DNA from 2 places in the Micromonospora sp. NBRC 107095 genome. Region 2 is predicted to be linked to the other one. Evidence: riboswitches for the same ligand, from Rfam matches in the RefSeq annotation. Region 2 holds a riboswitch; the other holds the start of a gene.
The links. A riboswitch is a leader RNA that binds a small molecule or an ion and turns the genes downstream of it on or off. The one in region 2 is predicted to bind cobalamin.
Positions count from the first base shown of each region.

Region 1 (11,616 bases), on a different contig from region 2:
CGCCTCGGCGTGCAGGTCGTGGTGCAGCTCGGCGGCGCGCACCAGGTCCCAGATCTGGGCCCGCACGGTGGGCACCTTCGCCGGGTCGAGGGCCTGCACCGTCGCGTACTCGTCGAGCAGTTGCTCCAGTTTGGCCAGGTCGCCGTAGGTTTCCGCGCGGGCCATCGGCGGCACCAGGTGGTCGACGACCACGGCGTGCGACCGCCGCTTGGCCTGGGTGCCCTCGCCGGGATCGTTGACGATGAACGGGTAGACGAGTGGCAGGTCACCGAGGACCGCGTCGGGCGCGCAGTCGGCGGCCAGGCCGAGGCCCTTGCCGGGCAGCCACTCGCACGTGCCGTGCTTGCCGAGGTGCACCACGGCGTCCGCGCCGAAGCCGCCGTCCGCGACCGGCGCGGTCAACCAGCGGTACGCGGCCAGGTAGTGGTGACTCGGTGGCAGGTCCGGGTCGTGGTAGATGGCGATCGGGTTCTCCCCGAAGCCGCGGGGCGGCTGGATCAACAGGACGACGTTGCCGAAGCGCAGGCCGGCGAGCACGATGTCGCCGCCGTCGGTGTACAGCTCGCCAGGCGGCTCACCCCAGTGTTCAGTGATCCGCTCGCGCAGCTCGGCCGGGACCTTGTCGAACCAGCGCCGGTACGTCTGCCCCGGTATCCGGGCCTCCGCGCCGGCCAACTGCTCGGGGGTGAGCCACTCCACGTCGTGGCCACCGGCGGCGATCAGCGCGTGGATCAGCGCGTCGCCGTCGGCGGGCACCGGGCCGTCGCCCAGGTGGTAGCCGGCGTCCGCGAGCGCGGCGAACAGCCGTACCGCCGACGCCGGGGTGTCCAGGCCGACCGCGTTGCCGACCCGGGAGTGCTTCGTCGGGTACGAGCTGAGCACCACGGCGACGCGCTTGTCGGCGGCCGGCACGTACCGCAGCCGGGCGTGGCGCACCGCGATCCCGGCGACCCGGGCGGCCCGCTCGGGGTCGGCGGCGTAGACCGAGAGCCCGTCGGCGTCGATCTGCTTGAACGAGAACGGGACGGTGACGATCCGGCCGTCGAACTCGGGGATGGCCACCTGCATGGCGGCGTCCAACGGGGACAGCCCGGCGTCGCTGTCGGCCCACTGCGCCCGGGTGCTGGTGAGGCAGAGTGCCTGGATGACCGGCACGTCCAGGGCGGCCAGGGCGCCGACGTCCCAGGCGTCCTCGTCGCCGCCGCCGGAGGCGTCCGCGGCGACCGCACCGCCGGCCGCGAGCACCGTTACCAGCAGCGCGTCACAGCGGGCGAAGAGCCCGAGCGGACCAGCGTCCGCGGTCAGCCCGCGCAGGGAGCCGCAGAAGATCGGCAGCGGGTTGCCGCCGGCCTTGTGGACCGCGTCCGCGAGCACGTCGACGAACTCGGTGTTGCCCGCGAGGGCGTGCGCCCGGTAGAAGACGATCCCCACTGTGGGCTGATCCGGACTGGTGGGGTACTCGCGGTGCACGCCGTACGCCGGGGTGGGTGCGGGCGGGGCGAACCCCTCACCGGTGAGCAGCACCGTGTCGGAGAGGAACCGGGCCAGCTGCCCGAGGTTGTCCGGGCCGCCCTCGACCAGGTACGCCAGCGCCTGGGTGACGACCCCGGCCGGCACCGTGGAGATGGCCATCAGCTCCGCGTCGGGCAGCGCCTCGCCGCCGAGCACGACCGTCGGCACGCCGGTGGCGAGCACCGCGGCGAGGCCGTCCGGCCACGCCTGCCGACCGCCGAGCAGGCGTACGACGACGAGGGCGACCCCGTCGAGCAGGGCGGGCACCTCCTCGACGGTGACCCGCGCGGGGTTCGCCAACCGGTAGTCGGCGCCGCTGGCGCGGGCGGCCAGCAGGTCGGTGTCGGCGGTGGAGAGCAGCAGAATGCGCACGGCACGCTCCGGAAAGTGACGTCGACGCGCTCGCCGAAGCGGGCTGGGCGACGTGGGATGGGCGCGGGGTTCAGCAGGCACCGCGACCCGGGCGGCTCACCGGCGCGGGGCCGACGGCGACGGGTGGCGCGGTGGGGAACTCAGCGGTGAACGGCGCGGGAGCGTGCGGAGGCCGGCGCGTCGGTGCGGCCGGTTCGGGGCGCGGCGGGGCGTCCGCCGCTCAGCTCGCGACGGTGATCGTCGGTCACAGAGACGCCATGCGTCATCGGGTCCTCCTCGGGTGTCCACGCCCTGGGGTACGTTCCGACGGCCGAAGTATCCTGGCTTCCGGATCGACGCTCTCCCCCGGCCTTCCAACCGCAGACACACGGCCGTGACTCACGAGGGGGGATCGCTCCCCGGTGACAGTGGCGGGACCGCGTCGGATTCGCACCGACTTCCTTCACTGCCGTCAGGCCGCGAATGCTGCCACACCCCTGCGCCGCCGGTCAACGCCGGCCCAGCCCCACCAGGCGGACATCACCGATCGAGCCTCGCCGATCGGTGTGAGTGCGGCTCCGCGCCTCGCGATGCCCCAGATCAATGCGCGACGCCCTTTGCTCTGCTGCCCTATGTGCACCAGACACGGGGGGGGTCGCCGGTGCGTACAGGGCAGCAGAGCAAAGGACCGCCGAACACATCCTGGCCTGCGCCGATCGTCCGGCAGGACGGTGCCCGACGGTGTGCTGACCTAGGATCGGCACCGCCACAGCGGCGAACCGCGATCAATGACGGAGATCGATCACCATGGCCGTCCCGCAGTTCCACCACCTGGCCGGCCGTGTCTGGGTCTGTCCGGGCGACCCCGACCCCGAGGCGGTCCAGGCCGGTGTCGCCGTCGTCGCCGACGAGCGCGGCAGTGTGATGATCGACGCCGGGCAGAGCCCCACGCACGCCCGCGCGATCCAGGCCGCGCTCGCCGCGGCCGGGCTGCCACGGCCCCGCTGGCTCGTCTACACCCACCACCACTGGGACCACGTCTGGGGCGCTTGCGCCTGGCCCGGCGTGGAGATCGTCGGACACGAGACGGCAGTGCCGCTGCTACGCGCTGAGGCTGCCCAGCCGTGGAGTCACCACTATCTGGACGCGCGGGTACGCGCCGACCCGCGCCTCGGCCCGAGCTTCCGGGCGCGGGCCCGCGCGATGGATTCCTGGGCGGACTTCACCATCCTGCCGCCAACCCGGACCTTCACCGATGTCGACGAGTTGCCGGTGGGCGTCGGGCTGCGACACGTCGGCGGCGGCCACGCCCCAGATTCGACGGTCGTGCTGGTGCCGGACTCGGGCGTCATGCTGCTGGGCGACTGCTTCTACCCGCCGCCGGCACACCTGCGCCGACCCGACGATGGCCCCGACCTGGGCCTGGTCCGCCGACTGCTCCAGGACGACTACCTGTGGTACGTCTCCAGCCACGCCGAGCCGATGACGGCTGAGCAGGCCCGGTCAGCCGTCGAGGCCGCCTGACCTCAGCGGGCGTGACGTTCCGGGTGGGCTCGACTCCAGGCCCGCATCCGCTCCGGGTAGCCGGTGCGCGCCGCCTCGTACAACGGCACCGCGTGCTTGCGGGCGATGGCCCCGGCTGCGCGGGGCGTTCCGGTACGGCGACGGATCCACTCGCCGTCGTGGGCGATCGCCACGACCGTGGTGTCCGTCGCGGTCGTCTCCGGCTCCAGGTAGAACTCCACCCCGCGCCGGCTGGCGACGAACTCCTCCAGCGCCGCGAGGTCGTCGCGGGTCGCCTCGCGGTCCAGCTTCGTCGGGGTCGTCTCGGCACCCCGTGACCGGCGACTGAACCAGCTCATGCCCCGCCCCTCTCCTCGACGCCCCTCCAGTGCAGCACCGATTCCTGGCAATACCCTGCACGCCCGATGGGAGAGAGCTGACCCGGGCCGGAAATCCGGGTGGAACCCGCGGCGGGTGGGCGGTGTCATGTGGGTGATGCGAACGGAGGCTGCCCTGGACGACGAGGCGCTCGTCACCCGCGCTCGCGCCGGTGACCTGGAGGCGTACGACCTCCTGGTCGCCCGGCACACCGCGTCCGCGTACCGGACGGCGGTGCTGCTCGGTGCCGGCTCGGACTCCGAGGACGTCATTCAGGAGGCGTTCGTGAAGGCGTACCGGAAGCTGTCCCGTTACCGGGGCGAGGCGTCCTTCCGGTCGTGGCTGCTGGCGATCGTCGCCAACGAGACCCGCAACCTGCACCGCTCCCGTGGCCGGCGCGACGGGCTCGTGCTGCGGGCGGCGGCAGCGGACCCGACGTCCGAGGTCGCCGAGGACGACGCGGTCGGCGCGGTCCTCGCCGGGGAGCGCCGGGCGTCGCTGGTGCGGGCCCTACGGCAACTGCCGGTACGCGACCGCGAGGTGATCGTCTGCCGGTTCTTCCTCGACCTCAGCGAAGAGGAGACGGTGGCGGCGCTGGGCTGGCCCCGGGGCACTGTGAAGTCGCGCACCTCCAGGGCGCTGGCGAAGCTTCGCACCCTGCTCGACCGGGAGGAGGTCCGGCATGGGTGACCTCGAACGGGAACTGCGGGACCTCTCCGCCTGGCTGGACACACCCGATCCGCCCGACGTGAGCGTCCGCGTCCGCGTCCGACTCGGCACGCCCGCGCCCCGGCGGCGCCGGTGGCGTTCACTAGCCGCGGTGGCGCTCGTCACCGTGCTGGTGGCGGTGTTGCCGCCGACCCGGGCCGCCATCGCCGACGTCGTCACCGGGCTGCTGCGCTTCGCCGGTGTCAGCATCGCCACCTCACCCGCCCCCACGCCGCCCGGTGCGACCGCGTCGCCGATACCCGGGCAGCGGGTCGTCGCCCTGGACGAGGCGCAGCGGGCGGTGCGATTTCCGATCCGCCTGCCGGCGAAGCTGGGCCCACCCGAGCGGGTGCTGGTCGCCGACCCGGACGCCACCGGCAGGTACCGGGTGGCGGCGCTGCTCTACGACGGGGGCGCGCTGCGCGTCGACGCGTTCGACGGCCACCTCGACCTGGCCTTCCACAAGGAGGTCACCCCGCCGGGCGCGGACTGGGTCCAGGTCAACGGCGACTTCGCCGTCTGGGTCGACGGCCCGCATGTGCTGTCCTACGTGGACCGGGCGGGCGGGATCCGCCGGGAGACCGCCCGGCTGGCCGCCGCCACCCTGATCTGGCAGGACAACGAGGTGAGTTACCGGCTGGAGGGCCACCTCACCAGGGCCGAGGCGATCGAGATCGCCCGCTCGCTGCGCTAGGAACCTGGCGGGCGCGGGCGGTGTCGCAAAGGTGCGACGAGTCGTCGACGCGTACCGGAAGGGGCAAGATGGGTTCCTGGGGCAGGTTGATGCTGGCATCCTCGGTGTTCCTGGTGGCGGGGTGCACGACCACGACCAGCGGCGGATCGGCCGCACCGGCTGCCACCACCGCCACGGCGAGCGCCGTGACGGGCTGCGGCTCGCGGGTCGAGACCGGGTCGCTGCCGGACTGGGCGGACGCCGGATTCAGCGGGGACGCGCGGGTTCCGCACGTCTTCGGCGCGAAGGGCGACATCGTGGCGGTGCTGTTCGCCCATCCGCTGCGGCAGGTCCGCGACGACGGGTCGAACAACAAGATCCTCTGGGTGGCCCGCGCCGCCACGACCTCGCCCGATCCGGTCGCACCGGCAACCCTGGTGATCACCGCGAGGTTGGACGGCACCGACACGCAGGTGATCCGGGAGGTCCCCGGCGGCCCCGGTCCGTCGATCATCGACCTGCCCCGGGCCGGTTGCTGGCGCCTCGATCTGAGCTGGTCCGGGCACACCGACACGATGGACCTGGTCTACGCCCCGTGAGCCAGCGCCCGACCGCCTAGGCTGCCTGGCGTGCGGGAGGACGTACGGGTGGCGGCTGCCCGCAACAACGCCGAGTGGTGCGACATCGTCTGCGGCAGCCACGGGCTGCCCGGCCGTACCGACGCCGACGCCTGGTCGGTCCCACGCCGGTCGCCACAGTGGTACCCGGACGCGGTCACCCTACGACCGGGTGTCGACGCCGAGGCCCTGCTGGCCCGGTTGGACGCGGGGCCCGGCGCGTCGGTGAAGGACAGCTTCGCCGATCTCGACCTGTCCGGGTACGGGTTCCGGGTGCTCTTCGACGCGCAGTGGATCCAGCGGCAACCTGCCCCGCCACCGGCCGACGCGCCCCTCGACCGGGTCAGCACCCCCGACGACCTGGCGTCCTGGGCGGCGGCACACGGCGGTGGCACCCTGTTCCGCCCCGCTCTGCTGGCCGACCCACGGGTCCTGGTGCTCGCCCGTCACGACGATCGGGGGGTGCTCACCGGCGGGGCGGTGCTCAGCGGCGACGGCCCGTACGGCGTCTCCAACCTGTTCACCCGCACCGGCACCGCCCATGACGTCTGGCGCGCGGTGTGCGCCACGGTGCCCGACGCGCCGCTGGTCGGCTACGAAACCACCGAGGACCTGTCGCCGGCACTTCGCGCGGGCTTCACCACCACCGGCCCGCTGCGCGTCTGGTCGCACGGCTAGCACTCCGGCCACGCGCCCCGCGCACGGACAGCTATGCTGGGCGGCATCGGCACCGATCCGGCCATCACCGGGGAGCCTCCGGAAGAACGGGCAGCCTGGCCGCCTCAGTAGAACCGGACGCAGCGGCACGTCACGTCGCAGAATTGAGCGGCGCCCGCACCATCGGGGCGCAAGCGGGGTGGTACCGCGGAGTCCTGGCCATACGCCCGGCGCTTCGTCCCCGCGTGGGCAGTGAGCTGATGCCCGCGTGAGCGGATGTGGAGTGTAGGGAGAGCGTCGGTGCCGGACGGTCCGTCGAAGTCGCCATTCGTGCCACTACCCACCAAGATTGACTTCGCGGTGCTGGACCGAGCGGTCATCGAGTGGTGGCAGACCAACTCGGTGTTCAGTCGGAGCCTGGAGCAGACGGCCGACGGCACCCCGTGGGTGTTCTACGAGGGACCGCCGACCGCCAACGGCACGCCGGGCACCCACCACATCGAGGCGCGGGTCTTCAAGGACCTCTTTCCCCGGTACCGGACGATGCGCGGCTTCTCGGTGCCGCGCCGCGCCGGCTGGGACTGTCACGGCCTGCCGGTCGAGCTGGCGGTCGAGAAGGAACTGGGGCTCGGCGGCAAGCCCGACATCGAGAAGATGGGCATCGCGGAGTTCAACGCCCACTGCCGCACCTCGGTGCTTCGGCACGTCGACGAGTTCGTCCAGCTCAGTGAGCGGATGGGTTACTGGATCGACCTGGAGCACCCGTACCAGACGATGTCACCGGAGTACGTGGACAGCGTCTGGTGGTCACTGAAGCAGATCCACGACGGTGGGCGCCTGGTGGAGGATTTCCGGGTCGCCCCATACTGCACCCGCGACGGCACGACGCTCTCCGACCACGAGGTGGCGCAGGGGTACGAGACAGTCGTCGACCCCTCCGTGTACGTGCGGTTCCCGGTACGCGGGGAGGTGGCCGGGCACAGCGGCGTCGACCTGCTGATCTGGACCACCACCCCGTGGACCCTGGTGTCCAACACCGCCGTCGCCGTCCATCCCGGCGTGACGTACACGGTCGCCCGCACCGGGCAGGGCACCTTCGTCGTCGCCGAACCGCTGGCCCGACGGGTCCTCGGCGACGAGGCGGAAATCCTGGCGACCGTAGCGGGGTCGGCCCTGGAGGGGTTGCGGTACGAGCGGCCGTTCGACCTGGTGGACATCCCGGACGCGCACCGGGTGGTCCTCGCGGAGTACGTCACGACCGAGGACGGCACCGGCCTGGTGCACCAGGCGCCGGCCTTCGGCGCCGACGACCTCGCCGTCTGCCGCGCGTACGGGTTGCCGCTGGTCAACCCGGTCGCGCCGAACGGGCGGTTCAACGACGACATCGACCTGGTCGGTGGCGTGTTCTTCAAGGACGCCGACGCGTTGCTCATCGACCGGCTCCGGACCTCGGGTCGACTGTTTCGACACGAGCCGTTCGAGCACCCCTATCCGCACTGCTGGCGGTGCCACACCCCGCTGATGTACTACGCGCAGCCCTCCTGGTACATCCGGACCACCGAGGTACGCGACGAGCTGACCCGGGAAAACGAGAAGACCAACTGGTTCCCGGAGCACATCAAACACGGCCGGTACGGCGACTGGCTGAAGAACAACATCGACTGGGCGGTGTCCCGCTCCCGGTACTGGGGCACCCCGCTGCCGCTGTGGCGCTGCCCCGACAACCACGTGACCGCTGTCGGTTCCCGTGCGGAGCTCGGTGAGCTGGCCGGTGCCGACCTGTCCGAGCTGGACCCGCACCGCCCGTACGTCGACGAGATCACCGTCGCCTGCCCGGACTGCGGCCGGACCGCCACCCGGGTCCCCGAGGTGATCGACGCCTGGTACGACTCCGGAGCGATGCCGTTCGCGTCGGTGGGCTACCCGCACGTGCCCGGCAGCAAGGAACTCTTCGAGCGCAGCTACCCGGCCCAGTACATCTGCGAGGCGATCGACCAGACGCGGGGCTGGTTCTACACGCTGATGGCGGTGGGCACGCTGGTCTTCGACCGGTCCCCGTACGAGAACGTCGTCTGCCTCGGGCACATCCTGGCCGAGGACGGCCGCAAGATGAGCAAACACCTGGGCAACATCCTGTTGCCGATCCCGTTGATGGACACCCACGGTGCGGACGCGGTGCGCTGGTTCATGGCCTGCTCCGGCTCACCGTGGTCGCCGCGCCGGGTCGGGCCCGGCCCGCTCGACGAGATCGTCCGCAAGGTGTTGATGACCTACTGGAACACCGCGGCGTTCTTCTCCCTCTACGCGGCGAACTCGACGTGGGCGCCGCACCTGGCGCAGCCGGTCGCCCAGCGGCCGGTGTTGGACCGGTGGATCGTCGGCGAGGTCCACGCCCTCGCTGCCGCCGTGGACGAACGACTGCAGAACTACGACACGGCGCGCGCCGGGCGGCTGCTCGCCGACTTCATCGACGACCTGTCCAACTGGTACGTGCGGCGGTCGCGGCAGCGTTTCTGGGAGGGCGACCCCGACGCGCTCACCACCCTGTACGAGTGTCTCGACATCCTCACCCGGCTCCTCGCGCCGTTCATTCCGTTCGTCACGGAGGAGGTGTGGCAGCAGGTCGTCCGGCGGGGGTCGGCATCAGCCCCGGAGTCGGTGCACCTGGCGACCTGGCCCACCCCCGACCCCACGGCGATCAGCACCGAGTTGTCGGCCCAGGTGGCAGCGGCGCGGGCGTTGGCGGAGGCGGGCCGCTCCGCGCGTAAGGCGAGCGGTCTGCGGATCCGGCAGCCGTTGAGCCGGGCGCTGGTGGGGCTGCCGGCCGGCACCGTCCTCCCGCAGGCGTTGCTCGACGACATCGGCGACGAGTTGAACGTCAAGGTCCTGGAACCGCTCGATCCGCAGAGCGGGGTCATCGACGTGCAGGTCAAGGCGAACTTCCGGACCCTGGGCCGCCGGTTCGGCAACCGCACCCAGCACGTCGCGAAGGCCATCGCCGGAGTGGCGCCCCGGGAGTTGGTCGACGGCGTCCGGGCGAACGGGACGTACCCGCTGTCGGTCGACGGCGCGCCGGTCGAGGTGGGCCCGGACGACATCCTGGTCACGGAGGTGCCGCGCACCGGTTGGGTGGTGGAGGCCCAACGCGGCGCGACCATCGCGCTGGACACCGAGATCACCCCCAAACTGGCAGCCGAGGGTGTGGCCCGCGACGTCGTCCGCATCGTCCAGCAGGCCCGCCGCGACGCCGACTTCGCGGTGTCCGACCGGATCACGGTGTCGATCGCCGCGCCCGCGGAGGTGGCGGCGGCGATCTCCACGCATCGGTTGCTCATCGCGCACGAGACCCTCGCGCTCCAGCTGACAGTGGTGGACGCCTTGTCGGAGGGGTTCTCCGGCACCGTGGGCGACGGCCACGAGATCGTCGTACACGTCGTGCGGGCCTGAGCGGCAGCGGGGCGGGAGGTCAACCGAGCCGGGTCAGGTCCTCCGGGGTCAGCCGCAGGGCACCGGCCGCCACGTTCTGCGCGAGGTGCTCCGGGTTCGCGGTGCCGGGGATGGCCAGCACGTGGGGGCCCTGGTGCAGGGTCCAGGCGAGGCGTACCTGCTGCGGGGTGACGCCATGGGCGCGGGCCACCGCCTCGACGGCCTCGCCCTGCGCGACGCTCGCGCCCGTCTCCCGCCCGGTGCCGGCGAGCGCGAAGAACGGCACGTAGGCGATACCCCGCTCACCGCAGAGCCGGACGAACGGGTCCTGCTCCCGGTAGGCGTCCACGCCGTAGTTGTTCTGCACACAGACCACCGGCGCGATGCCCGCCACCTCGTCCAGTTGCTCCGGCCGAACGTTGGAGAGCCCGAGGTGCCGGATCAGCCCGGCGGCCCGCAGTTCGGCGAGCGCGCCGAACCGGTCGGCCAGCGGCACCGGGCCCGGCCCCCGGCCGAGGCGCAGGTTCACCACGTCCAACTGGTCGCGGCCGAGGCGACGAAGGTTCTCCTCGACCTGATCCCGCAACTGCGCCGGGGTGAACGCCTCGGTGAAGCCCGCCTCCGGGTCGTACCCGAAACCGACCTTGGTGGCGATCACCAGGTCATCCGGGTACGGGGCGAGCGCCGCGCGGATCAGCTCGGTGGCGTAGCGGGCCGGGCCGGTGCCGACCCGCAGGGTGCCGCCGGGTGAGACGTAGAACGCGGCCGTGTCGATGTGGTTGACGCCCAACTCCACGGCCCGGCGCAGCAGGGCGACGGCCCGGTCCGGGTCGGGGTCCGCGGTGATCCGCATGGAGCCGAAGCCCAGCCGGTGCACGGTGCGGTCGCCCAGGGTCCAGCTGCCCGCCGCAGCGGCGGTGATCTTGTCGGTTGGCATCGGGCGACGATAACCAGCACGGGTGCGCGGCGCAGTCGGCCACGCACCCGATACCGCCAGGCGGCGCGGTGGGTTAGTTTTTATCTACCGACGGAGCCGTTCCGCCCGGGTGCTGCGGGCGCAGCACCGGCACCAGCAGCAGGGTCGGCAGCAGCAGCAGTGGCACCACCAGCAGCGCGCGCAGGGTGCCGACCTGGTCGCCGACCAGCCCCAGCAACGGCGGGCCGCCGAGGAACGCGGTGTAGCCGATCACCGCGACCACGCTCACCCGCACCGCCGCGTGCGCCTCGTCGTCGGCCGCCGCGCTCATCCCGACCGGGAAGCCCAGCGACGCACCGAGACCCCACAGCGCCACGCCGACAACGGCCACCGGCCCGGAACCCGCCAGCACGGCCAGGCCCGCGCCGAGCACGGCGAGGCCGATGGTGCCGCTGATCACCGGTACCCGACCCCAGCGGTCCAGCGCGATGGTGCCGGCGGTACGCCCGATGGTCATGCCCACCACGAAGACCGCGAAGACGGCCGCCCCGGCGGCCTCGCTCAGGTCCCGTCCGTCGATGAACGCCACCGCCAACCAGTCGTTGGCGGCACCCTCGGTGAACGCGGCCACCAGTACGAACAGCCCGATCAGCAGGGTGCGCGGCTCTCGCCAGGCGGCGAGTTGCGCCCGGCGGCGGGCCGCCGGGGTGGCGTCCGCCGGGTCGCCGGTGTGATCGCTGCCCACCGGCAGGTACGTCCGGGCGGCGAGCGCGGTGCCGGTCAACACGACCACGGCCACCGCGACGAGGTGCGCGCCGACTGACACGTCGAAGCGGGCCGCCCCGGCACCGAGCGCCGCACCGGCAACCGAACCG
Region 1 is NZ_BSTU01000005.1:181,427-193,042, forward strand. Features, by position in the region: gene cobN (cobaltochelatase subunit CobN) at 1-1,884, opposite strand, end outside; cobalamin riboswitch at 2,176-2,352, opposite strand; gene QSK15_RS23700 (MBL fold metallo-hydrolase) at 2,671-3,387, shown strand; gene QSK15_RS23705 (hypothetical protein) at 3,390-3,725, opposite strand; gene QSK15_RS23710 (RNA polymerase sigma factor) at 3,862-4,434, shown strand; gene QSK15_RS23715 (hypothetical protein) at 4,427-5,146, shown strand; gene QSK15_RS23720 (hypothetical protein) at 5,236-5,724, shown strand; gene QSK15_RS23725 (hypothetical protein) at 5,755-6,420, shown strand; gene ileS (isoleucine--tRNA ligase) at 6,700-9,846, shown strand; gene QSK15_RS23735 (aldo/keto reductase) at 9,866-10,762, opposite strand; gene QSK15_RS23740 (MFS transporter) at 10,836-11,616, opposite strand, start outside.
Region 1: another riboswitch for cobalamin. It lies ahead of cobN (cobaltochelatase subunit CobN); the one in region 2 lies ahead of QSK15_RS30750 (ribonucleoside-diphosphate reductase subunit alpha).

Region 2 (11,616 bases):
GCCGCGCCACGGGGTACGCAGCCCTGGCCGAGGCGGTCGACGCCGCGGGCTTCTACTCCCCCGACGGGCGGGTGACGGCCCCGGACTACCGGCCGTGAGCGCGGCGCCCGTCGCCGAGGTCGACCTCGGTGACCTGGGTTTCGCCCGGGGTGCGCACCTGCTCGTGCAACGCGCGCTGACCGGGCTGCCACCCGGCGGCCGGTTGGCGGTCTCGGGCCACGACCCGGCGTTGCGCGTCCACCTGCCCGCCTGGTGCCGTGCTCGGGGCCACCGGGTCGAATGGCCGGATCGGTGCGACCGCAGCGAGCTGGTGGCGGTCGTGGTCCGGGGGTCGGCGGACGACGACCGCTGGTCCGGCGCCGAGCGGGCCGGGCCGGCCCTGCCGACGTCGCTCAGCAGTCGTCCACCGGCGCGGTGGGGGCTCGGCGCGCGGGGCGCGCTCCTCGAAGCCGGGGGCCCGCAGGCCCGCTTCGACCTGGACGACCGCGACCTGGTCTGGGCCGACATCGCCCCGCAGTTGTACGCGCAGGCCGCCGCCCGACAGTGGGACCCGCAGACCGCGGTGCCGTGGGACGACCCGTTCGCGCTGCCGGCCGACGTCGAAGCCGCTGTGGTGCAGGTGATGACCTACCTGGTCGAGAACGAACAGGCCGCCCTCGTCGTGCCGGCCCGGTTCGTGGGGCGCATCCACCCGCACTTTCGGGAGGTGGTGCAGCTGCTCGCCGTGCAGATGGCCGACGAGGCCCGGCACATGGAGGTCTTCAGCCGGCGGGCGCTGCTGCGGGGCGCCGAGTTGGGCACCTCGTCGGCCGGCGGCCGGCAGTCGCTGTTCACGCTGGTCGCGGAGTCGGACTTCGCGTTGGCGTCGTTTCTGCTCTCCGTGCTCGGCGAGGGCAGCTTCGTCGATCTGCTCTCGTTCCTGCACGAGAACGCCCCGGACCCGGTGACGCGTCGGATCTGCTGGCTCGCCATGCAGGACGAACGGCGGCACGTCGTGTTCGGCATGGCGCACCTGGAACATCAGGCGCACCTCGATCCGCTGCTGCGTGACCGGCTGCGCGCGGCCATCCACCGTCGCCACGACGCGCTGGTCGACACCGCGGGGCTCAACGCGGACGTCTTCGACGCGCTGGTGGTGCTCGCGGCGGGTGGGTGGCATCCGGACGACGTGTCCGCCGGCTTCGACCGGGTGCGGGCTCTGCAGCACGCCATGGATCAGGGCCGCCAGCGCCGCCTCGTCCGGCTGGGTTTCCAGCCCGACGAGGCGGCGGCGCTCTCCGCGCTGCACACCCGCAACTTCATGTAGGCGCGCAGTACGCTGGAGCGACAATGACCAGCGAATCCGGCGCGGTCCGCGAGGCGCTCCTGCGGCTGCGCGCGCAGACCGAGGCTCAGGCCACCGCCCTGGAGGGCGACCTGCGGGGCCTCTTCGAGGCGTCCCGGTCGTCCAACGCCGACGACGAACACGACCCCGAGGGCAGCACGATCGCCTTCGAACGCGCGCAGCTCATCGCCGTCCTGGACGCCACCCGCCGACGCCTGGCCGAGCTGGACGTCGCGCTGCGACGGGTGGACGACGGCAGCTACGGCGTGTGCGAACGGTGTCTGCGTCCCATTCCCGCCGAGCGTCTCGTCGCCCGCCCGTCAGCGCGTACCTGTGTGGCGTGCGCCAGTCGACGGTAGCCGCACCGCCGTCAGCGGCCACCGGCGTAGCGGGCGCGGTCGCCGAGCTCCTCCTCGATGCGGATGAGCTGGTTGTACTTGGCCGTGCGGTCCGAGCGCGACAGGGAACCGGTCTTGATCTGTCCGCAACCGACGCCGACGGCCAGGTCGGCGATGGTGGTGTCCTCGGTCTCTCCGGAGCGGTGCGACATCACCACCCGGTACCCGGCCTTGTGGGCGGCGTCCACCGTCGCCAGGGTCTCGGTGAGCGTGCCGATCTGGTTGACCTTGACCAGGATCGCGTTGGCGTAACCGCCGTCGATCCCGTCGCGCAGCCGGTCGACGTCGGTGCAGAACACGTCGTCGCCGACCAACTGCACGCGCTCCCCCGCCGCCGCCGTCAGCCGCTGCCAGCCGGCGATGTCATCCTCGGCCATCGGGTCCTCGATCGAGCTGATCGGGTACCGGGCGACCAGGTCCAGCAGGTAGTCGATGTGCTCGTCAACGGTGCGCTGACGTCCCTCGCCGACGTAGTCGTAGACGCCGTCGCGGAAGAACTCCGAGCTGGCCGGGTCGAGACAGATCAGCACGTCGGAACCGGGCTGGTAACCGGTGTCCTCGATGGCGCGTAGCACGAACCGCAGTGCCTCGTCGGCGTCCGTGACGTTCGGGGCGAAGCCACCCTCGTCACCGACGTTGGTGTTGTGCCCCGCCGCGGCCAGGGACGCCCTGAGGGTGTGGAAGACCTCCGAGCCCATCCGGACCGCCTCGGCGAAGGTCCGCGCGCCGACCGGGGCGATCATGAACTCCTGGAAGTCGAGCGGATTGTCGGCGTGCGCGCCACCGTTGATGATGTTCATCATCGGCACCGGCAGCAGGCGGGCGCCGACGCCACCGACGTAGCGGTAGAGCGGCTGCCGGTGGGCCGACGCCGCCGCCTTCGCGGCCGCCAGGGACACCGCCAGGATCGCGTTGGCGCCCAGGCGGCCCTTGTCCTTGGAACCGTCGAGGTCGATCATCGTCTCGTCGATCAGGGCCTGGTCCTCCGCGTCGAGCCCGCGCACCGCGTCGGCGATCTCCCCGTTGACCGCGGCGACGGCCGCGCTGACCCCCTTGCCGTGAAAACGCGTCCGGTCCCCGTCGCGCCGCTCGACCGCCTCGTTGGCCCCCGTCGACGCGCCGGACGGCACGGCGGCCCGTCCGGTCGACCCGTCGGCAAGGACCACGTCGGCCTCCACCGTCGGGTTGCCCCTGCTGTCGAGGATCTGCCGACCCCGCACCCGACTGATTGCCGTCATCGCACACTCCCTGCTCAAGCTGCTGTTTCACCGCCAGACTGGCAGGAAACGGCGGCCCTGACACCGCGACGATGGACACGTTGACCCGTACCCCGGGGTGCGGGTTTAGGGTCGCGGGATGCGGGTGGGCGAGTTGGCACGACGGACCGGAACCACGGTCCGGGCACTGCGGTACTACGAGTCGGCCGGGCTGGTCGTGCCCCGGCGGCTGAGCAACGGCTACCGGGAGTACGACCCGATCGCGGTGCGGCTGGTGGCCCAGATCCGCGAGCTGATGGCACTCGGCCTGACCGTCGAGGAGACCCGCCCGTTCGTCGAGTCGATCGCCGGGGGTGCCGACGACGCCGACGTGTGCGCGGCGGCGGTGGCCACGTACCGCAGCACCATCACCAACCTGCAGGAACGGATCGGCAGGTTGACCGCCCAGCGCGACGCCCTGGACGCACGCCTCGACGCCGCCGCGAGCCAGGTCGTACCCGGCGGTGGCGCGGTCGGGGGCGACCCCGCCGCGCTGGTCGGCACCAGCCTGCCACCGCTGTCCTTCTACGGCACCGACGGCCGCCCGGTCGACCTCGGCGCGCTCGGCGCCGGGCGCACCGTCATCTTCGTCTACCCGCTGACCGGGCGACCCGGCGTCGACCTGCCCAACGGGCTGTTGGAGATCCACGGCGCCCGGGGCAGCACCGAGCAGGCCGCCTGGTTCCGCGACCACCACGCGGAGCTGCGCGCCGCCGGCGCCGCCCGGGTGTACGGGCTGTCCGCGCAGTCGACCGGCTACCAACGGGAACTCGCGCACCGGCTGCGGCTGCCCTACCCGCTGATCCCCGACCCGAGGCTGACCCTGGCCGCCGCGCTGCGTCTGCCGACCCGTACCGCTGGCGACATGACGCTCTACGAACGGCTGACGTTGATCATCGCCGACGGCGTTGTCGAACACGTCTTCCACCCGATCCAGGACCCGGCGTCGCACCCCCTGCACGTGATGCGGTGGCTCACCAAACGACGCCGGGCCCCCGGATCGGTTGCCGCCTAGAAATCGTCGTCGAAGGCGACGGTGCCGCTCACCCCGACCTGGTACGCCGACACCCGCCGCTCGAAGAAGTTGGACAGCTCCTGCACGTCCTGCAACTCCATGAAACCGAACGGGTTGCTCGACCCGTAGTGCGCCGGGATGCCGAGCTGGGCGAGGCGGCGGTCGGCGACGTGCTGGAGGTACTCCCGCATGTCGGCCAGGGTCAGACCGGGTACGCCGTGACCCAGCAGGTCCTCGGCGAACTGCACCTCACACTCGACGGCCTCGGTGAGCATCTGCCGGACCTGGTCGGCGAGGTCGTCGTCGAACAGGTCCGGCTCCTCGGCGCGGACCGTGTCGACGACGTCGAACGCGAACGCCATGTGCATGGACTCGTCGCGGAACACCCAGTTGGTGCCGGAGGCGAGGCCGTGCAGCAGGCCGCGGGAGCGCAGGAAGTAGACGTAGGCGAACGCGCCGTAGAAGAACAACCCTTCGATGCAGGCGGCGAAGCAGATCAGGTTCAGCAGGAACGTCCGCCGGTCGTCCCGGGTCCGCAACTCCCGCAGGTCGCCCAGCGAGTCGATCCAGCGGAAGCAGAACTCGGCCTTGCGCCGGATCGAGGGGATGTTCTCGATCGCCGCGAAGGCTTCGAAACGTTCGGTCTCGTCGGGAACGTAGGTGTCGAGGAGGTTGAGATAGAACTGGACGTGCACCGCCTCCTCGAACAGCTGCCGGGACAGGTAGAGCCGACCCTCGGGGCTGTTCACGTGCTGGTAGAGGTTGAGCACCAGGTTGTTGGCGACGATCGTGTCGCCGGTGGCGAAGAACGCGACCAGGCGGCTGACCAGGTGCCGCTCGGCCGGTGACAGCTTGTCCAGGTCGGCGAGGTCGGCGTGCAGGTCGACCTCCTCGACGGTCCAGGTGTTGCGGATGGCGTCGCGGAAGCGGTCGAAGAAGTGCGGGTAGCGCATCGGGCGCAGGGTGAGGTCCATCCCGGGGTCGAGCAGCATGTGCGTGGTCCTCGTGTCGATGGTGGCGGCGTCGGTGATGGCGGCGTCGGTGATGGCGTCGGCGGGGCTCACTGGCAGGCCTCGCACGATTCGGGGTTCTCCAGTGAGCAGGCCAGCGCCTCCGCGTCGACGGCGACCGTGACAGCGGCGGGCGCGACAGCGCCGACGGTGGCCTGCTGGATCCGGGTGGCGGGGCGCGAACGCAGGTAGTACGTGGTCTTCAGGCCGGCCTTCCAGGCGTACAGGTACATCGAGGAGAGCTTGCCGATGGTCGGCGCGGCCAGGAACAGGTTCAGCGACTGGGACTGGTCGATGAACGGGGCGCGGGCGGCGGCCAGGTCGATCAGCGCCCGCTGCGGCAGCTCCCAGGCGGTGCGGAACAACTCCCGTACGCCGGCCGGCAGCTCGGCGATGTCCTGCACCGACCCCTCGGCCCGCTTGATCGCCGAACGGATCGGCTCGGTCCACAGACCGCGTGCCTTCAACTCCCGGACCAGAGCGGTGTTGACCTGGAGGAACTCCCCCGACAGGGTCTCGCGCTTGAACAGGTTGGACACCTGCGGCTCGATGCACTCGTAGCATCCGGCGATCGAGGCGATGGTGGCTGTCGGCGCGACCGCCACCAGCAGCGAGTTACGCAGCCCGTACGCCTCGACCCGCTCGCGCAGCGCCTCCCAGCGTGCCGTCTGGGTGCCCTCGACACCCCACAGGTCGGGCTGGAGCTGGCCCCGCGCGGCCCGGGTCTGCGGGTACGCCGGGTGCGCGCCGAAGTCGCGGGCCAGGTCGGCGGAGGTCTCCAGCGCGGTCAGGTACAGCTCCTCGCTGATCCGGGTGGACAGTTCCCGGGCGGCCGGCGAGTCGAACGGCAGCCGCAGTGCGAAGAAGACGTCCTGTAGGCCCATCAGCCCGAGCCCGACCGGCCGCCAGCGGGGGTTGCTCGCCGCCGCCTGCGCGGTCGGGTAGTAGTTGATGTCGATGACCCGGTCGAGGAAGGTCACCGCGGTGCGCACCGTGGCGCGCAGCCTCTCCCAGTCGATGCCGCCGTCGGTGAGGTGGGCGGCGAGGTTCACCGAGCCGAGGTTGCACACGGCGGTCTCGGTGTCGCTGGACACCTCGACGATCTCGGTGCAGAGGTTGGACAGGTGCACCACGTTGCCGTCCTCGGCGGTCTGGTTGCACAGCCGGTTCGACGCGTCCTTGAAGGTCATCCACCCGTTGCCGGTCTGGGCGAGGGTGCGCATCATCGTGCCGTACAGCTCCCGCGCCGGAACCTGCCGCACGTAGCGGCCCTGCGCCTCGGCCTCCCGGTACGCGGCGTCGAACCGATCCCCCCACAGGTCCGGCAGCTCGGGCACCTCGTTCGGGTCGAACAGCGACCACATCTCGTCGGCCTCGACCCGGCGCATGAACTCGTCCGGGATCCAGTTGGCCAGGTTCAGGTTGTGGGTGCGCCGGGCGTCCTCGCCGGTGTTGTCGCGCAGGTGCAGGAACTCCTCGATGTCCGGGTGCCACGGCTCCAGGTAGACGCAGGCCGCGCCCTTGCGCCGGCCGCCCTGGTTGACCGCCGCCACGCTCGCGTCCAGGGTGCGCAGCCACGGCACGATCCCGTTGGACTGCCCGTTGGTGCCCCGGATCAGCGCGCCGCGGGAGCGGACCCGGGAGTACGCGATGCCGATGCCACCGGCGAACTTGGACAGGTTGGCGACCTGGGCGTACCGGGCGTAGATCGAGTCCAACTCGTCGAGCGGGGAGTCGACCAGGTAGCAGGAGGACATCTGGGTGTGCCGGGTCCCGGAGTTGAACAAGGTCGGTGAGCTGGGCAGGTAGGCCAGACTGGACATCAGTCGGTAGAAGCCGACCGCCTCGTCCGGCGTCCGGGACAGACCGCAGGCCACCCGCAGCAGCCAGTACTGCGGGGTCTCCAGCACCAGTCGGCTGGTGGGGTGGCGCAGCAGGTAGCGGTCGTAGACGGTGCGCAGTCCGAAGTACTCGAACCGGCGGTCGCCGTCCGGGTCGACGGCGGCATCGAGGGTCGTGGCGTGTGCGGCGACGAACGCGGCGGTGTCGTCCCCGATCAGCCCTTCGGCGTGGCCGACCCGGATCGCCGCGCTGAACGAGGTGATGCCCTGCCGGCGTACCTCCTTGTCGACGTAGGCGGCCAGCAGCCGCGCGGCGAGGCGGGAGTACTGCGGCTCCTCACCGATCATCTCGGCCGCGGTCTGGATGGAGAGCCGGTCCAGTTCGGCGGTGGTGGCGCCGTCGTAGAGGCCGCTGATGGTGCGGGTGGCCACCCGCATCGGGTCGACGTCGGTCAGATCGTCGGCCCACCGCTCGACCGCCCGGACGATCTTGTTCACGTCCACGGGTTCGGCCGCGCCGTCGCGCTTGCGGACCCGCATCGGCGTCCGCCGCGCGGGCGTGTCGGCGCTGACCGGGACTACCTGGGTGACTGTCACCACTCGCTCCTCGGAGTTCGAGACCTGGTGGCCCGGACGCGAGGAGACAGACACCGACGGACGCCACGCCGGCGCGGCGTGGGATCAGGTGGCGTCAGCCGTCCCACGCGGCCTCGGACCGCCGCGCACCCGGATGCGGGTACGCGGCGCGCTGGCAGGTCTTCGGACTCGCGGGCACGACCGGGCTCGCCGGTCTCCTAGTGGCCGTCGCTTCCCAGGCCGATGGGTGGCCCAGTGCTGATGACGGCGGTCGTTCCCACTCACCGCTGCGGGACAGTCCCGGATTTCCACCGGGTTCCCTGTTGCCTCGACCGCGCCGGATGAGCGGCCGAACCAGCTGCGCTCGACACCATATATAGGGACGCAGCCGTTGTCACACCCCACATGTCGGTCTCGGGCGTGTCGGCGGCCAGCGCGGTGACCACCGTCACCACCCGGGCCGCGCGCGCCGCGCCGGACGACGCCGACACCGGGGGCACGATTCTCCGCGTCGGTGTCGACAATGGTCAGTGGGTCGACACCCCACGCAAACATCATATGTCTGCACGTCCGTAGTGATCGACAACGTTGACGCACCCGAGGAGCCGTCCGTATACTCCCAGTGATCATCTGATCTTTAGCCTAGCCGGGCGAGGAGCGCATGCCGCAGATCACTGCCGTCACCGTCGAGGACGTCCGCTTCCCCACCTCCCTGACCGCTGACGGGTCAGACGCCATGAACAAGGACGGCGACTACTCGGCGGCCTACGTCGTGCTGCACACCGACGGCGTCGACGGCGCGGGCGCGCCGCTCGCGGGGCACGGGCTGACCTTCACCATCGGCCGTGGCAACGACATCGTCGCGGCGGCGGCGGTCCACCAGGCACAGCTTCTCGTGGGCCTGGACGTGGCGACGATGGCGGCGGACATGGGCGCCGTCTACCGCCTCCTGACCTCCGACTCTCAGCTGCGCTGGCTCGGCCCCGAGAAGGGCGTCGTCCACCTGTCGCTGGCGGCCGTGCTGAACGCGTCGTGGGACCTGGCCGCCCGGGTCGCCGACAAGCCACTGTGGCGACTGCTCACCGACATGTCCCCCGAGCAACTCGTCGACATCGCGGACCTGCGCTACCTGTCCGACGCCCTGACCCGGGACGAGGCGCTGGCCATCCTGCGCGCCAAGGAGAGCACGAAGGCCGACCGCCTCGCCGAGCTCGACCGGACCGGCTACCCCGCCTACACCACCTCGGCGGGCTGGCTCGGCTACGGCGACGACAAGCTGCGCCGGCTGTGCCAGGAGGCGGTGGACAGCGGCTACGGCTACGTCAAGCTCAAGGTCGGCGCCAACCTCGACGACGACATCCGCCGCTGCGCGATCGCCCGGGAGATCCTCGGCCCGGACCGCAACCTGATGATCGACGCCAACCAGGTGTGGGATGTCGGCCAGGCCATCGAGTGGGTCACCGCTCTCGCCAAGTTCAAGCCGCTCTGGATCGAGGAGCCGACCAGCCCCGACGACATCCTCGGCCACGCCGCCGTCCGCCGTGCCGTCGCTCCGATCGGCGTGGCCACCGGCGAGCACTGCCACAACCGGGTGATGTTCAAGCAGCTGTTCCAGGCCGAGGCCATCGACTTCTGCCAGTTGGACACCGGCAGGCTGGCCAGCATCAACGAGATCGTCGCCGTGCTGCTGCTCGCCGCGAAGTTCGACATCCCGGTGTGCCCCCACGCCGGCGGAGTCGGGCTGTGCGAGATGGTCCAACACGTCTCGGTGCTCGACTACGTGGCGATCTCGGGGGACCTCACCAACCGGGTCACCGAGTTCGTCGACCACCTGCACGAGCACTTCACCGACCCGTGCATCATCCGCGACACCGGCTCGGGAAGCGGTTACGTCCTGCCCAGCCAACCCGGCTACTCCACCCGGATGCGTCCCGAGTCGGTCACGCTCTACCGGTTTCCCGACGGCCACTACTGGGCCGCGGCGGACCCGACTACCGTGTCATCTCCGGAGGCGTACGTGATCGCGGGTGGACAGGCCACCCCCGTCGGCCGCTAGGGGAAGCATGTCTCGCACAGACGAAGTGGTCAACGGCATCAAACGGATGATCCTCGAAGGGCAGTTCCGGCCCGGTGACCGGCTACCCATCGAGAAGGACCTCGCGGAGTCGCTCGGCGTCTCACGGGGCTCGCTGCGCGAGGGGATGTCGGCGCTGTCGATCCTCGGCATCGTCAACATCCGCCAGGGCGACGGCACCTACGTCACCAACCTCGACGCCCCGCAACTGCTGGCCCCGATGGGTTTCGTGGTCGACTTCCAGGGTCAGGGCGACCCGCGGCACATCCACACCGTCCGGCGACTGTTGGAGTGCGAGGCCGCCCGGTTGGCGGCCACCAGGATCACCGACGAGGCGCTGGCTCAGGCGGGGGACCTGCTCGACGAGGCGGCCCGGCTGGTCGGCCAGTCGCCGCAGGACCACGAGCGAATCATGGAAATCGACATCGCCTTCCACCGGATCATCGCCGTGCACGCCGAGAATCCGGTGCTCGTCGGCCTGATCGAGGCCTTCGCCGGGCGCACCATCCGCAGCCGGCTCTGGCGCAGCCTGCACGAGGAGGGCGCGGACCTGCGGACCCACGACGAACATGTGGCGATCCTGAAGGCCCTCGTGGCGCGCGACCCGGAGCGGGCCCGCACCAGGATGGCCAACCACCTGATCGGCGTGGAGGAGTCGTTGCAGGGGTTGCCCGACGACACCGACGCGGCCATCGAGACGGCCCGCTCGTGACCGTTCACGACTGCACGTCGAGCAACCCCTCGTCGTACAGGGCCGCCCAGAGCTGATCGGGGACGTCGACGTCAGCCCGGCGCAGGGTCTCGGTCACCTGGGCCTCGTCCCGCATGCCGACCACCGTCGACACCACGGCCGGGTGGCGACGGACGAACGCCAGCGCCGCCTGGGGCAACGTGACGCCGTACGCCTGGCAGACCCGCGCTATCCGGCGGGCCTGGTCGATCACCTCCGCCGGCGCCTGCCGGTAGTCGTAGACGGCGTCGGTCGGCGGCATGTCCCGGGCCAGCAACCCGGAGTTGTAGACCCCGGCGACCACCACACCGACGTGGCGGGCCTGCGCGGCAGGCAGCAGGTCGGTCAACGCGCCCTGCTCCAGCAGCGTGTACCGACCGGCGCACATCACCACGTCCACGTCGGTCTCGGCCACGAACCGGGCCAGCATCGCGGACTGGTTCATGCCGGCACCGACGGCACCGATCACGCCCTGCTCGCGCAGCTCCACCAACGCCGGGAGGGCCTCGTACGCGGCCTGCTCCCAGTGCTCGTCCGGATCATGGAGATACACCACGTCGATCCGGTCCAGGCCAGTACGCCGAAGGCTCGCCTCCAGCGAACGGCGCACGCCGTCCCGGCTGAAGTCCCAGACCCGGCGATGATCGGCGGGAACGTCGAAACCCTCCGGGTCCCGTCGGTGCGCCGCCTCCGGTGACGGCACGAGCAGCCGGCCGACCTTCGTCGACACCACGTACTCGTCGCGCGGGCGGGAGCGCAGGGCGGCGCCCAACCGCCGCTCCGACAGCCCCAGCCCGTAGTGCGGCGCGGTGTCGAAGTACCGGATGCCGCCCGCCCAGGCGGTGTCCACAGCGGCGGCGAACTGCTCATCCGACGTCGCCCGGTACAGGTTGCCGCCCTGTGCGGCGCCGAAGCCCAGCGCGCTCAGCCGCGGCTGCGACCCGGCGGCGGCCCAGCCCGCCCACCGGGTGCGACCGCGCGCACCCCGGTGCACGGCCGCCGTCACCGCTCACCCCGATCCACACCGGTGCTGCCGGTCATCGCCGCGACCAGCTCGTCGGTGGTGGTCTCGTCGGCGCGCAGTTGGGCGGCCCGCCGGCCGAGGCGCAGCACCTCGACCCGGTCGGCGATGTCGAGCACCTGCGGCATGTTGTGGCTCACCAGCACCACCGACATGCCGGCGTCGCGGGCCCGTCGGACCACGTCGAGCACCCGCCCGGTCTGGACCACTCCCAGCGCCGCGGTGGGCTCGTCGAGGATGACCACGTTGGTCGCCCAGATGATGGCGCGGGCGACCGCCACGCACTGCCGCTGTCCACCGGAGAGCATGGCGATCGGGGTGGTCACCCGGGGAATCCGTACGCCCAGTTCGTCGAGGGCGGCGGCGGCACC
Region 2 is NZ_BSTU01000007.1:535,917-547,532, reverse strand. Features, by position in the region: gene QSK15_RS30780 (phosphate/phosphite/phosphonate ABC transporter substrate-binding protein) at 1-98, shown strand, start outside; gene QSK15_RS30775 (ferritin-like domain-containing protein) at 95-1,306, shown strand; gene QSK15_RS30770 (TraR/DksA family transcriptional regulator) at 1,330-1,683, shown strand; gene eno (phosphopyruvate hydratase) at 1,695-2,960, opposite strand; gene QSK15_RS30760 (MerR family transcriptional regulator) at 3,079-3,993, shown strand; gene QSK15_RS30755 (ribonucleotide-diphosphate reductase subunit beta) at 3,990-4,985, opposite strand; gene QSK15_RS30750 (ribonucleoside-diphosphate reductase subunit alpha) at 5,054-7,384, opposite strand; cobalamin riboswitch at 7,578-7,794, opposite strand; gene QSK15_RS30745 (enolase C-terminal domain-like protein) at 8,082-9,476, shown strand; gene QSK15_RS30740 (FadR/GntR family transcriptional regulator) at 9,484-10,206, shown strand; gene QSK15_RS30735 (aldo/keto reductase) at 10,211-11,230, opposite strand; gene QSK15_RS30730 (ATP-binding cassette domain-containing protein) at 11,227-11,616, opposite strand, start outside.